Regions from separate parts of the Cytobacillus sp. FSL R5-0377 genome, predicted to be linked through region 1. Evidence: riboswitches for the same ligand, from Rfam matches in the RefSeq annotation. Region 1 holds a riboswitch; each other region holds the start of a gene.
What was found. Region 1 has a riboswitch for cobalamin ahead of NSQ49_RS11505 (ABC transporter substrate-binding protein). Riboswitches for the same ligand answer to the same signal wherever they lie in the genome.
Positions count from the first base shown of each region.

Region 2: another riboswitch for cobalamin. It lies ahead of NSQ49_RS21220 (ribonucleoside-diphosphate reductase subunit alpha); the one in region 1 lies ahead of NSQ49_RS11505 (ABC transporter substrate-binding protein).
Region 3: another riboswitch for cobalamin. It lies ahead of metE (5-methyltetrahydropteroyltriglutamate--homocysteine S-methyltransferase); the one in region 1 lies ahead of NSQ49_RS11505 (ABC transporter substrate-binding protein).

Region 1 covers NZ_JBBORA010000001.1:2,237,722-2,241,955, forward strand. Annotated here, with positions in the region: gene NSQ49_RS11495 (adenosylcobinamide amidohydrolase) at 1-209, opposite strand, end outside; gene NSQ49_RS11500 (FecCD family ABC transporter permease) at 258-1,310, opposite strand; gene NSQ49_RS11505 (ABC transporter substrate-binding protein) at 1,276-2,235, opposite strand; cobalamin riboswitch at 2,403-2,610, opposite strand; gene NSQ49_RS11510 (hypothetical protein) at 2,690-3,466, opposite strand; gene NSQ49_RS11515 (FtsW/RodA/SpoVE family cell cycle protein) at 3,856-4,234, shown strand, end outside.
Region 2 covers NZ_JBBORA010000001.1:4,158,437-4,162,670, forward strand. Annotated here, with positions in the region: gene NSQ49_RS21215 (hypothetical protein) at 1-702, shown strand, start outside; cobalamin riboswitch at 1,435-1,628, shown strand; gene NSQ49_RS21220 (ribonucleoside-diphosphate reductase subunit alpha) at 1,763-3,985, shown strand; gene NSQ49_RS21225 (ribonucleotide-diphosphate reductase subunit beta) at 3,996-4,234, shown strand, end outside.
Region 3 covers NZ_JBBORA010000001.1:1,742,114-1,746,347, reverse strand. Annotated here, with positions in the region: partial or broken gene metE (5-methyltetrahydropteroyltriglutamate--homocysteine S-methyltransferase) at 1-2,172, opposite strand, end outside; cobalamin riboswitch at 2,313-2,499, opposite strand; gene NSQ49_RS08800 (DNA-3-methyladenine glycosylase family protein) at 2,602-3,522, opposite strand; gene NSQ49_RS08795 (bifunctional transcriptional activator/DNA repair enzyme AdaA) at 3,642-4,217, shown strand; gene NSQ49_RS08790 (methylated-DNA--[protein]-cysteine S-methyltransferase) at 4,207-4,234, shown strand, end outside.

The DNA.
Region 1 (4,234 bases):
GGTGTATATTCTGAAAGGTTTTTACCTTTGATTAAAATATCACCTGATGTATTGGGCAGAACGCCGCTCAGCATCTTCAGAATCGTCGTTTTTCCGCTTCCATTTGGCCCCAAGATCCCGAAAAGCTCTCCTTTTTCCACTTCAAAGCTGATATTTTTTACAACCGGAGCACCGGCATACCCGCCAGTGATCTGCTCGACTCTTAGCATGATTCATCACTACTTTCTGAATAGAAAAGCGCAAGCGCCTTTATGTGCTTAAATTTTATTCTTTCTTTTCATTAAAATAACCCCAAAAGCAGGCGCACCGATTAAGGCTGTAATCACACCGATTGGAAGCTCGGAAGGAGCAATGATTGTCCGCGAAACCAGATCGGCTATAATAAGGAATCCTGATCCCATCAGAATGGATAGCGGCAATAGATGCCTATGATCCGGACCCCACAGCATCCGGGTCAGATGAGGGATCACCAGTCCGACAAACCCTATCGTTCCAGACACCGCAACAGCCGCACCCGTTAAGATGGAGCCTGCTATCAGGACCATCATCTTTCTCTTTTGAACGTCCACCCCTATATGCCGGGCCTTTTCCTCTCCGAAGCTCATCGCATTCAGCTCTTTGCTGTTAACCAGCAATAGAACCGCGCCTATCACAAAAAACGGAAGGATAATGTTAATATACGCCCAGCCCCTCATGGATACACTGCCAAGAAGCCAGCCAATAATCTGTCTAAGCTCCTCACCTGTCAGTGCAATCATTAGAGAGATAAGGGCGCCTAGAAAAGAACTGAAGATGATGCCTGTTAAAATAATCGTTTCCACTTTCATGGATCTTTCAATACTTCTCGCAAAAAGCAAAACAGCAAAGATCGTTAAAAAGGAGAAAAATATGCTGAATAACGGCAGTGTAAAGATTCCTGCCAGCGGAATAGATAGACCAAAGAACAAGGTTAAAACTGCACCGAGCGAAGCCCCGGAAGATACCCCAATTGTATAGGGATCTGCCAGGGGATTCCTTAATAAACCTTGAAAGGCGGCTCCCGCAATTGCAAGAGACGCCCCAACCAAGCCTGCCAGCAGTACACGCGGAAGTCTTATGTTCATAATAATATTTGCATGCATGATATCTGTTTTTCCCAATGAGACAAAGGGAAAAATCTCAGCGCTTATTACTTTGATGATGGTCAGGGGATGAATGGACACTGTTCCGATTGAAATTCCCATCAGCATGGCACAAAGCAGGAAAGCTGCTGCTGTTGTATAAGCCAGTAATTTATTATTTAAATACGTCCGGATAGATTGCTTTTGCAAGTTCCTCGACTCCTTCAATTATACGAGGGCCAGAGCGGGTCACCATATCGGAATCAACAGCGGCAACCTGCTTGTTCTTCACTGCGGTAATATCCTGCCAGCCATCCCGACTTAAGACATTGCCGACAGAGTCTTCAGTGTAAAAGCCATGTGTGGTGACGATTACATCCGGATTCCGCTCGATAATTGCTTCCGAATCCATCTTCGGCCATCCTTCTTCCGATATGATATTTTCTGCGTTGATTGCACTTAGCATTTCATCCATAAAGGTGTTCTTGCCGGCTGCATAGATTTCAGGAGCAGGTGAAACTTCAACCATTACCGATTTGCGGTCTTCTTCTTTTATCGCTTGTGCTTTTGTTTTGATTTCCTCAAGCTTGCTCTTCATGTCGGAAACAAGCTGTTCGGCTTTTTCTTTCGCTCCCGCTGCAGTCCCAATCATTTCAATGGATTCATATACCTCATCAAAGTTCTTCGCGTCATTGACAATAAGGACAGGCACACCCGCATCCTTTAATTGCTGAAGACCGGCTTCCGAACTTTGTGCGGTTGAAGCATGGGCAAGGACAAGGTCAGGATTCAAAGAGATCACTTTCTCTACATTAAATTCCAGACCTCCAACCTTTTCCTTTTTCTCAGCTTCTGGCGGGTAGTTATCAAAATCAGAGACCCCCACCACTTCTTCTCTAAATCCTAATTCGAATGCTATTTCGGTATTGCTTGGAATAACAGAAACAATTCTTTCAGGCTTAGTTTCAATAACCACTTCATGATCAAGCGCGTCATTTATTGTTACAGGAAAAGCACCTTTCTGCCCTTCCTCAACCTTTTTCTCTTCTTTAGGCTGTTCGGCACTCTCGCCGCAGCCTGCAAGCACTCCTGCCGCGAGCAGCATCGTTACTAAAAATGCATAAAACTTCTTCATACTCAGCAATCCTCCTAGAACTATCGACAAAATTCGGGTGGTGCCTGTCACCACCGGTAAAAATAAAAAAACATCCCCTCGAACGGCAAGGAGATGTTGGCATGGTCATTTACAAGAAATGCAGAATAGATGGCCGGACCAAACACCTCCCTATCCTCGTAGGTTAATGGGTGCTTAAGAATCAGGCAGGTCTCCTGGCTCATGGTCATTGCATTTTCTGCTCCTTCCCATACATTCATGTACAGTGGATTTTGCAGACTGCTTCCATTTACAGTGGCGGGACCGCGCTGGAATTTCACCAGCTTCCCTATTAAGTCTTCAAAAGAGCCTGCTTTAAAGCCCTTTTGAGAAGACACCTGTTCTATTGCGATATAAAATTTTCTATTTCCGATTATACACCATCCCGCAGGAAAAGTAACAGAAAATTGCTGAAGCTTGTAAAAAAGTTCAGAGTCTAACGCGAGTAGATTTTCCATTCCCTCGTTTTCTTATCGAATACAATCTTTGCTTCACATGGTTCTTTCACTAAGGCTACATACTCATCATACATATCATCCATATTGGCAAAATCACCAATTATCCAAATCGGAATTTCAATCCGGACCCGATTCTGTTCAATATCCTTAATGGAAAGGACAGCTCCTTCTTTCATAAGGGGCTTTAATGAAAGCAGCACGTCTCTCGTGATAGGAGGATACGTCTTTTTCTTTTTAATGCCAAGGAGTGTTTTTTCTACCTTCATCTGTCCCATTTTACCGGGAACCACTTCTCCAAGCATACGGTAAAAATCGTTCAAATCGCGATAATATGTGCGGTTAAACCAGCCATCCTCATGGGCAAGGTACACATACCGGTTACTCAGATAATTGTAAAAAGGCGGCTTAAGATGCTCTTTGATATGACTGAGATAAAGAAGCTCCGCAATGGCCTGGCCGGGAAGCTCATTCACTGCTTCCTCTTCCTCGAAGTCGATCCAGCAAAAATCGCCATAGCCGTATACATCATCCTCTACCAGCCTGCCCAGCTTGTCCCTTGACACATAATCGAACATCGTATGGCTATTAAAGTCCCCATCTTCATAACGGTGCTTTAACAGCAGCAAATTATTAATAGAATCTGCAAGTGACTGGGCAAACTCTGCAAACTCAATTCCATAGGTCATCACATACTGATCCTTTTCATTAAGGTGGATGTAGATGAGATCACGAATAGTTTGATTCCTTCTTTTCAATGACGAAACCTCCGAGCCGTTACGCAAAGTAGTATTTTCATAGCCTTAATTGAATTAATCGGGCCTTACGGGCAGATTGACCCCGCATATCCTCCTTGATTCTTCACAATCTTGAAGCAGGGATCTTATTGCCCGTTAGACTGCGATAAAAAGACAGCTTCCTTATTGAAACTGTCTGCCAAACTTCCAGTATTTTATTCTCTTATTGTAGCAAAAATATCTGAAAATATCTTTGCAATGCGAAAAAATTTTTACCGTTATTTTGAAAATGCAGGAAACCATCCCATTGATTTTTTCGTCTAACCAATGAAATCACTTTCTCCATTGTAAGGTTAATTTTTCTCTGATAGGATAAAAATGTAAATGATAAAGGAACCAGGTGTGTAAAAATGAAACAGAATAATAGATTCTCAGACCGATTCGATTGGACATTATGTTTTCTTCTGCTGCTATTTTTTCTTATCAGCTGCATTGCGATTTACAGCGGACAATCCTCCAATCAATATGAAGGGAATTTTGTCATCTCTCAAATTAAAAATTACATTGTTGGAGCGGTCATTGTAGGGATTGTCATGTATTTTGACGGCGAACAGATCCGGAGACTCACATGGCTGCTGTACGGTTTCGGCATCCTATTGCTTGTCGGGCTATTCATTGCACCGGAAAGCATCGCACCTGTGCGCAAAGGTGCCAAGCTGTGGTATATCATCCCTGGCCTCGGTTCGGTGCAGCCTTCAGAGTTTGTTAAGGTATTCCTTATCATTGCCC
Region 2 (4,234 bases), 1.9 Mb from region 1:
CTTTCCGCAATTTTATTACGTCGTTACGCATTAAAGTATCGGAAAGCTGCAGATGCTAGAACCTATACAGCTTCCACGTTAGAAGTAGAAGTAGAAAATGTTATAACTACAGAAGACGCTAAGGAGCTAAATACCGCTTGGATTCCAAAAAAGTATCAAACTAATCTTATTCTTCTTTTTCAGCTATTTATCGGAGGCGCTATTGCCGTGGTTCTAGAGCAATTTACTGGCATACCCTATAGTATATGGGCTTTGGTTCTTGGAATAGGCGGAAGATTAATAGGATTTTATCCAGACCGTGTCATGGAGCGTGCTAATGCTTTCACAGTTGGGATGGCAGGACTCGTATTTTTAATTATTGCTACTATGAACGATACGACATTCGAGATGTTTATTGGTTATCTTCCTGAAATGTTCTCGATTATTGCTGTCGGAATTTTGGGTATTATTATCGGAGGCTTTATAGGTTCAAAATTGTTTAAATGGGATCCTTTAAAGGGTCTTCCTGTGGCACTGACGGCTACAATAGGTTTCCCTGGTGATTATCTTATTTGCGAGGAAGTCAGCAGAAGCGTCGGCAGAAATAAAGAAGAAGAGGAAATGATATTAAATGAAATATTGACCCCGATGTTAATTGGTGGATTTACAACTGTAACAGCAGGATCAGTGGTAATTGCGAGTATTTTAATAAAAACGTTGTAGTCACTAAATTAATTTACAAGTCCCTTTTCTATTAAGTGGACCTTTAATAATGAATATAAGGTAGAGAATAAAAAAAGGGTGCGACATAGTCAGCGCCCTTTGGTTAGCCTTTTAGTCTAGTTCTACCCTATATTTAATGTGTTTTTTGACGCTCAGTCCTAATGATCATAGGTCCATTCTTATCCTTTTTTATATTCTCCAAATAACGTACTAAATAATTCTCCGTGATTCGGACTGGTACATACCTCCGCCGTGAACCAATGATATTCTCGGCCACAAACATTTTTTTCGTCAAATACATAAGATCTTGGCCTGTTTCTTTTTCTGCACTCTTGTATTGATCCGTCTGTGGCTCTTTGTCAGCTTTATGAAAAATACTCATTTAATGATACATGGGCGTCCGTTCACCCGAATCATTTAGGTAAGTTCAAAAGTTCAAACCTGGACATTCTCATAAGTTCTGGTGCTGTCCTCTCCATATAGCTATCTGGGACAAAATCTTTAAATGGGACATCAGCCTTTCTCTGTTTTTTTTGTTTTGCTTTCACTCATAGACTTGGAACAAAAATAGCAAAAATATGGCTCTTCATTTAGTTTATCTAGGTTACTACCGCAATAAGAGGGAGATCCCCTCATGTTTTTTTCTGCATGAACGATTAAAAATTTGTAATCTATTTCCCTATATGATAGAATCATCTACAACATATAGTATTAAATTAAAAGAATTAAAACTACATATAGATCGTGATTGGTGTCCTTTATGGACTTAATAGGGAATTCGGTGAAAAACCGAAGCTGTCCCCGCAACTGTAAGTGCAGACGAAAAGAGCATGCCACTGTACAAAACGCTTTATGGCGCTTGTATGGGAAGGGCTTTTAGTAGAGTGAAGCACAAGCCAGGAGACCTGCCAGGGCGATCGAAAGTTTCTTATCTTCGGGGATTGAGATGATGAAACGATCGCGTAATGGCCGTTTGTTCATCTGCTTACTGCTATTATTCTATCGTTTGATCCGCTCATTTTCCGAGCGGATTTTTATTTTGCCTTTAGGAGGAAGTAAAATGGTCCAAACCATACAGCCGATAGAAATTTTAGAAGAACTTAAGAATGAATTTCCGCAGCTCGGCATTGAACAACTGTTAAAAAGGTATGAAGAAATGAGTCAGCTGAGAGCAGAGGCCATGTATGACCAGCTTATACTTGATTGCATATCATTTATAAGCATTGAAGAGCCTGATTGGACGTTTGCCGCTTCACGTCTGCTTCTTAAAAAGCTCTATATCGAGTCCGGCAAAAACAGAGAATGCGATCCGGATGACTGCTACACACATTTTTATGCGCTAATTGAACGTCTGACAGATGTGGGTATTTATGAGCAGGATTTATTAGATATGTATTCTAAGAGTGAGATAAATGAACTGTCCCACTTTATTAATAAAGAAAATGACCGTTTATTTACATATCTGGGGCTGAAAATGCTGGCTGACCGATATCTAGCCAGGGACAAACAAAGAAATTTATATGAGCTGCCACAGGAGCGGTTTATGATCATCAGCATGGTGCTGATGAAAAAGGAGCCGAAAAGCAAGCGGCTTGAGCTTGTTAAAGAAGCTTACTGGGCAATGAGTGGCTTGTATATGACGGTTGCTACTCCAACGCTCGCTAATGCAGGGAAAAACTGGGGACAGCTTTCAAGCTGTTTTATCGAGACGGTTGATGACAGTCTTGATTCTATATATGACAGCAATACCGATATCGCATCACTGTCTAAAAATGGCGGTGGAATCGGAGTCTATTTGGGGAAAATCCGCAGCAGAGGCAGTGATATTAAAGGGTTTAAGGGGGCATCTTCCGGTGTGATTCCCTGGATGAAGCAGCTGAATAACACAGCCGTCAGTGTCGATCAGCTTGGCCAAAGGCAGGGTGCCATAAGCGTGTATCTGGATGTCTGGCATAAAGATATCTTCTCATTTCTTGATGCAAAGCTAAATAATGGAGATGAAAGGCAGAGAACACATGATTTATTCACAGGTGTCTGCATTCCGGATTTGTTTATGGAAAAAGTGGAAAGCCGCGGGTATTGGTATTTATTTGATCCCCATGAAGTCCGCACGGTAATGGGTTTCTCACTGGAAGATTTTTATGACGAAGGGGAAGGCGAAGGTTCATACCGCCAAAAATATAAAGAGTGTATAGATAACCCGATCTTATCCAGGGAAAAAGTTTCTGCTATCGAGATCATGAAATCCATCATGAGAAGTCAGCTTGAAACTGGGTCACCATTCATGTTCTATCGGGATGAGGTGAATCGAAAGAATGCGAATTCCCATTGCGGGATGATTTACTGCACCAACCTGTGCACTGAGATTGTACAAAACCAGAGTGTTACAAAGAGGGTCGAAGAATATACAAGGGACGGTAGAATTATTATCGAAAAACAGCCGGGAGATTTCGTTGTCTGCAATCTTTCTTCCATCAATCTTGCACGGGCCATAAATGAAGGAGTCCTTGAAAGACTTGTGCCAATTCAGGTGAGGATGCTTGATAATGTTATTGATATTAATAAAATTCCAGTTCCTCAGGGGCAGATCACAAATCAAAAGTACCGCGCGATTGGGCTGGGGACTTTTGGCTGGCACCACCTTCTTGCACTGAAAAAAATCACATGGGAAAGCGAAGAAGCAGAAGAATTTGCTGACTCTCTATATGAACAAATTGCTTTCTTATCGATAAAAAGCTCTATGAATCTGGCAAAAGAAAAAGGAAGCTATTCGGTTTTTAAAGGCTCTGATTGGGAAACAGGCGCCTACTTTGAAAAGCGGGGATATCTGGAGGCAGAGTCAGCCATGGACTGGGCTGCATTGAGGGAAGACGTAAGGAAGTACGGTGTTAGAAATGCCTATTTGCAGGCTGTTGCCCCTAATGCATCAACGGCTTTAATTGCAGGCAGCACTCCAAGTATTGATCCTATCTTTAACAAGCAGTATTCCGAAGAGAAAAAGGATTATCGGATCCCTGTTACTGCTCCTGATATAAATAGTGAGACCATTTGGTATTACAAATCTGCTTATCACATTCACCAGGAGTGGAGCATCAGGCAGAATGCAAACAGGCAAAAACATATAGATCAGGCTATTTCATTTAATTTTTATATACCTAACCATATAAAAGCTATAGATCTTTTAAATCTGCATCTTTCGGCATGGAAGAATAAATTAAAAACAACTTACTATATCCGTTCAACTTCATCAGAGGTTGAAGACTGCGAATCTTGCTCAAGCTAAAGGAGGACTTATGAATATTCTAAAAAAAAGACCAATAATTAATCAATTGGCACCTAATAAATCAACGTCAATCATCAATGGAGAATGCTCTAATATCCTTAATTGGGATGACGTCCGCTTCTCATGGGCATATCCAAAGTACAAAAAAATGCTCGCGAATTTTTGGACGCCATTTGAAATAAACATGTCACAGGACATTAAGCAATTTCCGAAATTAACGAAAAGTGAACAAGACGCATTTTTGAAAAT
Region 3 (4,234 bases), 500 kb from region 1:
GAACAGCCTTGGATCCAGGACCTTCAGTGCCCGGTCAATATTACGGGTCATTTCCTCCACACTTGGTACCCGTGGACTGTGAATATCATAAATGCCAAGTCCAATGCCCTTCGAATAGATGCTTTCCTCAAAGGCCCCAATCAGCTCGCCATGGCTTCTGGAGGTTTCGATGGAAATGACATCTGCATCCAGTGCATCAATGGCTTCGATAATATCTTTGAAATTGGAGTAGCACATATGGGTATGGATTTGGGTATCATTTTTCACAGATGCCGTAGCCAGTTTAAAGGCATCCACAGCTGCATGCAGGTAGCTGTCCCAATTCTTCCTTTTTAAAGGAAGCCCTTCCCTTAGTGCGGGCTCATCCACCTGGATCATCCGGATACCGTGCTCCTCAAGGGTTTCGATCTCTTTTCTTAATGCCAGAGCAATCTGGTTTGCTACTGCATAGCGGGGCAGATCATTCCGGACAAATGACCAGTTCAGAATGGTGATAGGTCCTGTCAGCATCCCTTTTACCGGCTTGGATGTCAGAGACTGCGCATAGACGGATTCCTTCAGTGTCATCGGTGCCTTGAAAAACACATCCCCATAAATGATCGGCGGTTTGACACACCGTGACCCATAGGATTGCACCCAGCCCCATTTCGTGAATTGAAAGCCGCCCAGCTTTTCGCCGAAATATTCAACCATGTCGGTCCGCTCGAATTCCCCGTGGACCAGCACATCCAATCCCAGATCTTCCTGAATGCTGATCCATTTTTTGATCTCAGCCTGTATAAATTGTTCATAGGCCTCATGTGTGATCTCGTCTTTACGCCATTTAAGGCGCTCTTTCCGGACCTCAGCTGTCTGTGGAAGGCTGCCGATGGTGGTTGTTGGAAGAATCGGCAGCTTAAAGGCAGCTTCCTGCGCCTGATGCCGGACTTCAAAGAGAGCGGACCGTTCCCTGTTCAATGCCTGAAGGTTCGCCATTTTTTCTCTTACCTCCTGATGCTTTCGTTCGGGCAGGTCCGCGAATGTTCGATTGGCAGCTGAGCTTGCGGCTATTTCATCGGCCGCTTTCTCTCTGCTGTTTTGAAGTACATCTGAAAGAATGGCGATTTCCCGCAGCTTTTCATTCGCAAAAGAGAGGCTGTTTTTTAATACAGGATGCAATTCTTCTTCATTTTTAACAGTAACCGGAACATGCAGGAGAGAAGAAGCCGGCTGGACAATCAGGTTCTCAGTGTATTCGGAAACTTCCTCCAGCAGCCTGAAGCATTTCTCCAAATCAGCTCTCCAAATATTGCGGCCATCAATCACACCGACGGCCAGCGTTTTATCCTTTGGAAATCCAAATTTCTTCAAGGCTTCCAGGTTCCGTCCATCATCATGGACAAAATCAAGGCCTATCCCGTGAACAGGGAGGGAGACTACTTCTCTAAAAAATTCCACTGAATCAAAATAAGTCTGAAGAATCAGCTTGATGCCCGGGACTGCTTCGCTTAATAGCCCGTACACATCTTTAAAAAGCTGGTTGTCTTCATGGGTGAGCGTGCTGCATAGAATCGGCTCATCCATCTGCACCCATTCAGCACCGGCTTCCTCAAGTTCTTTGAGTATCTGGGCATACAAAGGCACAAACAGGTGCACCATTTGAGCGAGTTCGGCCTTTTTATAGCCTTTCGCTAATTTGACAAAGGTGATGGGGCCGATGATGACCGGTTTGCCTGTGATGCCGAGCTTTTGCTTCGCTTCTTTAAAGAACTGGAGCGGCCGGTTTTCAGACAGGAAAGGAGTATGCTGGTCCAGCTCGGGAACGATATAATGGTAGTTGGTGTTAAACCATTTTGTCATTTCACACGCAACAGCAGAAGCGCTTCCCCGGGCCATATCAAAATAGGTCTCCAGTGTGACCTTGCCGCCGGTATAGTCGAAACGTTTTGGCACCAGCCCAAACATAACAGCCGTATCCAGCATGTGATCGTACATGCTCCAATCGCCGACAGGAACCAGATCAATGCCCTGGTCCAGCTGTTTTTTCAGATGATTCAGGCGCAGCTCCTCCATGTGCTTTAAAAAATCTTCTTTTTCAGTAGCGCCCTTCCAAAACTGCTCCAGCGCCTTTTTCCATTCTCTCTGTTCTCCAATACGAGGATATCCTAAGCTCGAACTCTTCACTTTACTCAATCTGACAACACTCCCGTCCTTTTTCTCTGTAAAATAAAAAATCTCTCTTTTCATTGAAAAGAGAGATAGTTGTGCATAGTTAAATAGAGTCGGGGCTTCCCCAACTTGCTTATCTCACTCCTCTCTATATACCCGTAGAGTACAAGTGCATACAACAGGCAGGTCTCCTGGCTCTGGTTCACCGCAGCTTAACCCTTCCCATTTCAGATGAAACAGTGGTTTGATATAAGCCGCTCCCCAATACAGTGGCGGGACCGCGCCGGCTTTTAACCGGTCTTCCCTTTTAACTGAACAAGATCGTTCAGCACCTGAAGCATTCGTTATGAAATTGTCTGGTTGTGCGCGGGTTTCGGAAACCCTCGCGAAAATTTAAAAAATTTAAATTTAAAGAAAATACTAGCATGGGATACTGATGCTGTCAAAAGATTTTTAGTACAGAACTCTCCACAAATAAAAAGCAGCGTATGCTTCCCATTTCTCCCAGCGGGCTGAATATTTCAGAATTTCCTCTCTCGCAGGCTTCCTTTCAGAGCCTGAGATCACTTTAATCGCATTATGCAGGCCGACATCATCGATAGGAAAAGCGTTCGGGAAGCGCAGGCACCGCATGAGGACATAATGGGCGGTCCAGGGTCCGATGCCGCGTATTTTCGTTAGCTTTTTTTCGGCAGCTTTTACATCTCCCTCCTTAAGCAGGTCCTCTTTCGATAGCTCGCCATTTGCCATTAAGCGAGCCACATCAATGAGATATTCACACTTTTTCACGGTCATTTTTAAGTCGGCCAGATCCTCCATGGTTAACCCCGCTATTGTTTCAGCAGAAGGAAAAAGCCAGTATCTGCTCCCGTCGTAATTCAGGCACTCCCCAAATTTTTCAACGAGCCGCCGCTTTAGTGTATATGCATATGTAAGGTTAATCTGCTGGCCAAGGATTCCCCAGGCAAGAGCCTCGAATAAATCGGGAATGCCCATCACCCGCAGTCCGAAAAATTGCTCAGCAGGCATTTTCAGCAAGGGGTCTGTTTGTGCCATCTCATAAAATGGGGTCAGGCTGGTCCCCAGGTCGAACCAATCATGAATAAATGCGGCAATTTCTCCTTTCATTTGATGAGGGACAGGCTTATGAATCCTGACAGATAGAAAATGATCTGCAGCGCTGCTTATTTCAAGCAGCAGCTTTTCATCTCTGATGGAAAGGGCGTGTCTAATTGTCTCCCCAGAAATCTCATAAAGGCATTCATTTGCCGATCGTGACAAATATCGCAGGTTTTCGGAAAAGCTGAAGTCAGGCGGGGTGAAAAGGACCAGGCCATTTTCAGCCTCTTTCCAGTTAACAAAATGAGAGTTCATTTGCATTCCTCCTTTTCTTTATTGTAAGTTTTCAGGATTACGTTATCTTGCGTTTATATTAAGGATTTCGCTGTTTTAGCCTCTTTTTTGTGTATACTTTTTAGCAGAGGTGAGTGCATGTGGCTTATGAACAGATTCCGGAAGAATATTGGAACGCAATAAAGGATTGCGACAAATCCTATGATGAGCTCTTTCTTTATGGCGTTAAAACGACAGGAATTTTCTGCAGGCCGTCGTGCCGGTCGAGAGTTCCCAATATTGGAAATGTCACTATTTTTAAAAATGCCGCTCAAGCACTGGCGCAAAATTTCAGGCCATGCAAGCGCTGCAAACCGGATGGCCTCAGCCTGCCTGCAGAAGTATGGATTAAGCAAATAACCGGGTGGATCGATCAGCATTATAAGGATCCGATTACATTACAGCAACTGGGGGACCTCTTTCATGGAAGTCCCTATCATTTGCAGCGGGTGTTCAAACGTGTCACCGGGAAGTCGCCCGCAGAATATATTCAGGATCTCCGGCTCGAAAAAGCCATCCATCTGCTGGAGGCAGGGGAGCAATCGATAGCCGATGTCGGTGCATCAGCAGGATTCCCCAGCACCCCTTATTTTATCTCTTTATTTAAAAAGAAGCTGGGTACAACACCTGCTGCATATAGAAACAAAACAAGGGAGGAGCGGAAGAATGAACATTGAATGGGCGAAGCTTGAGG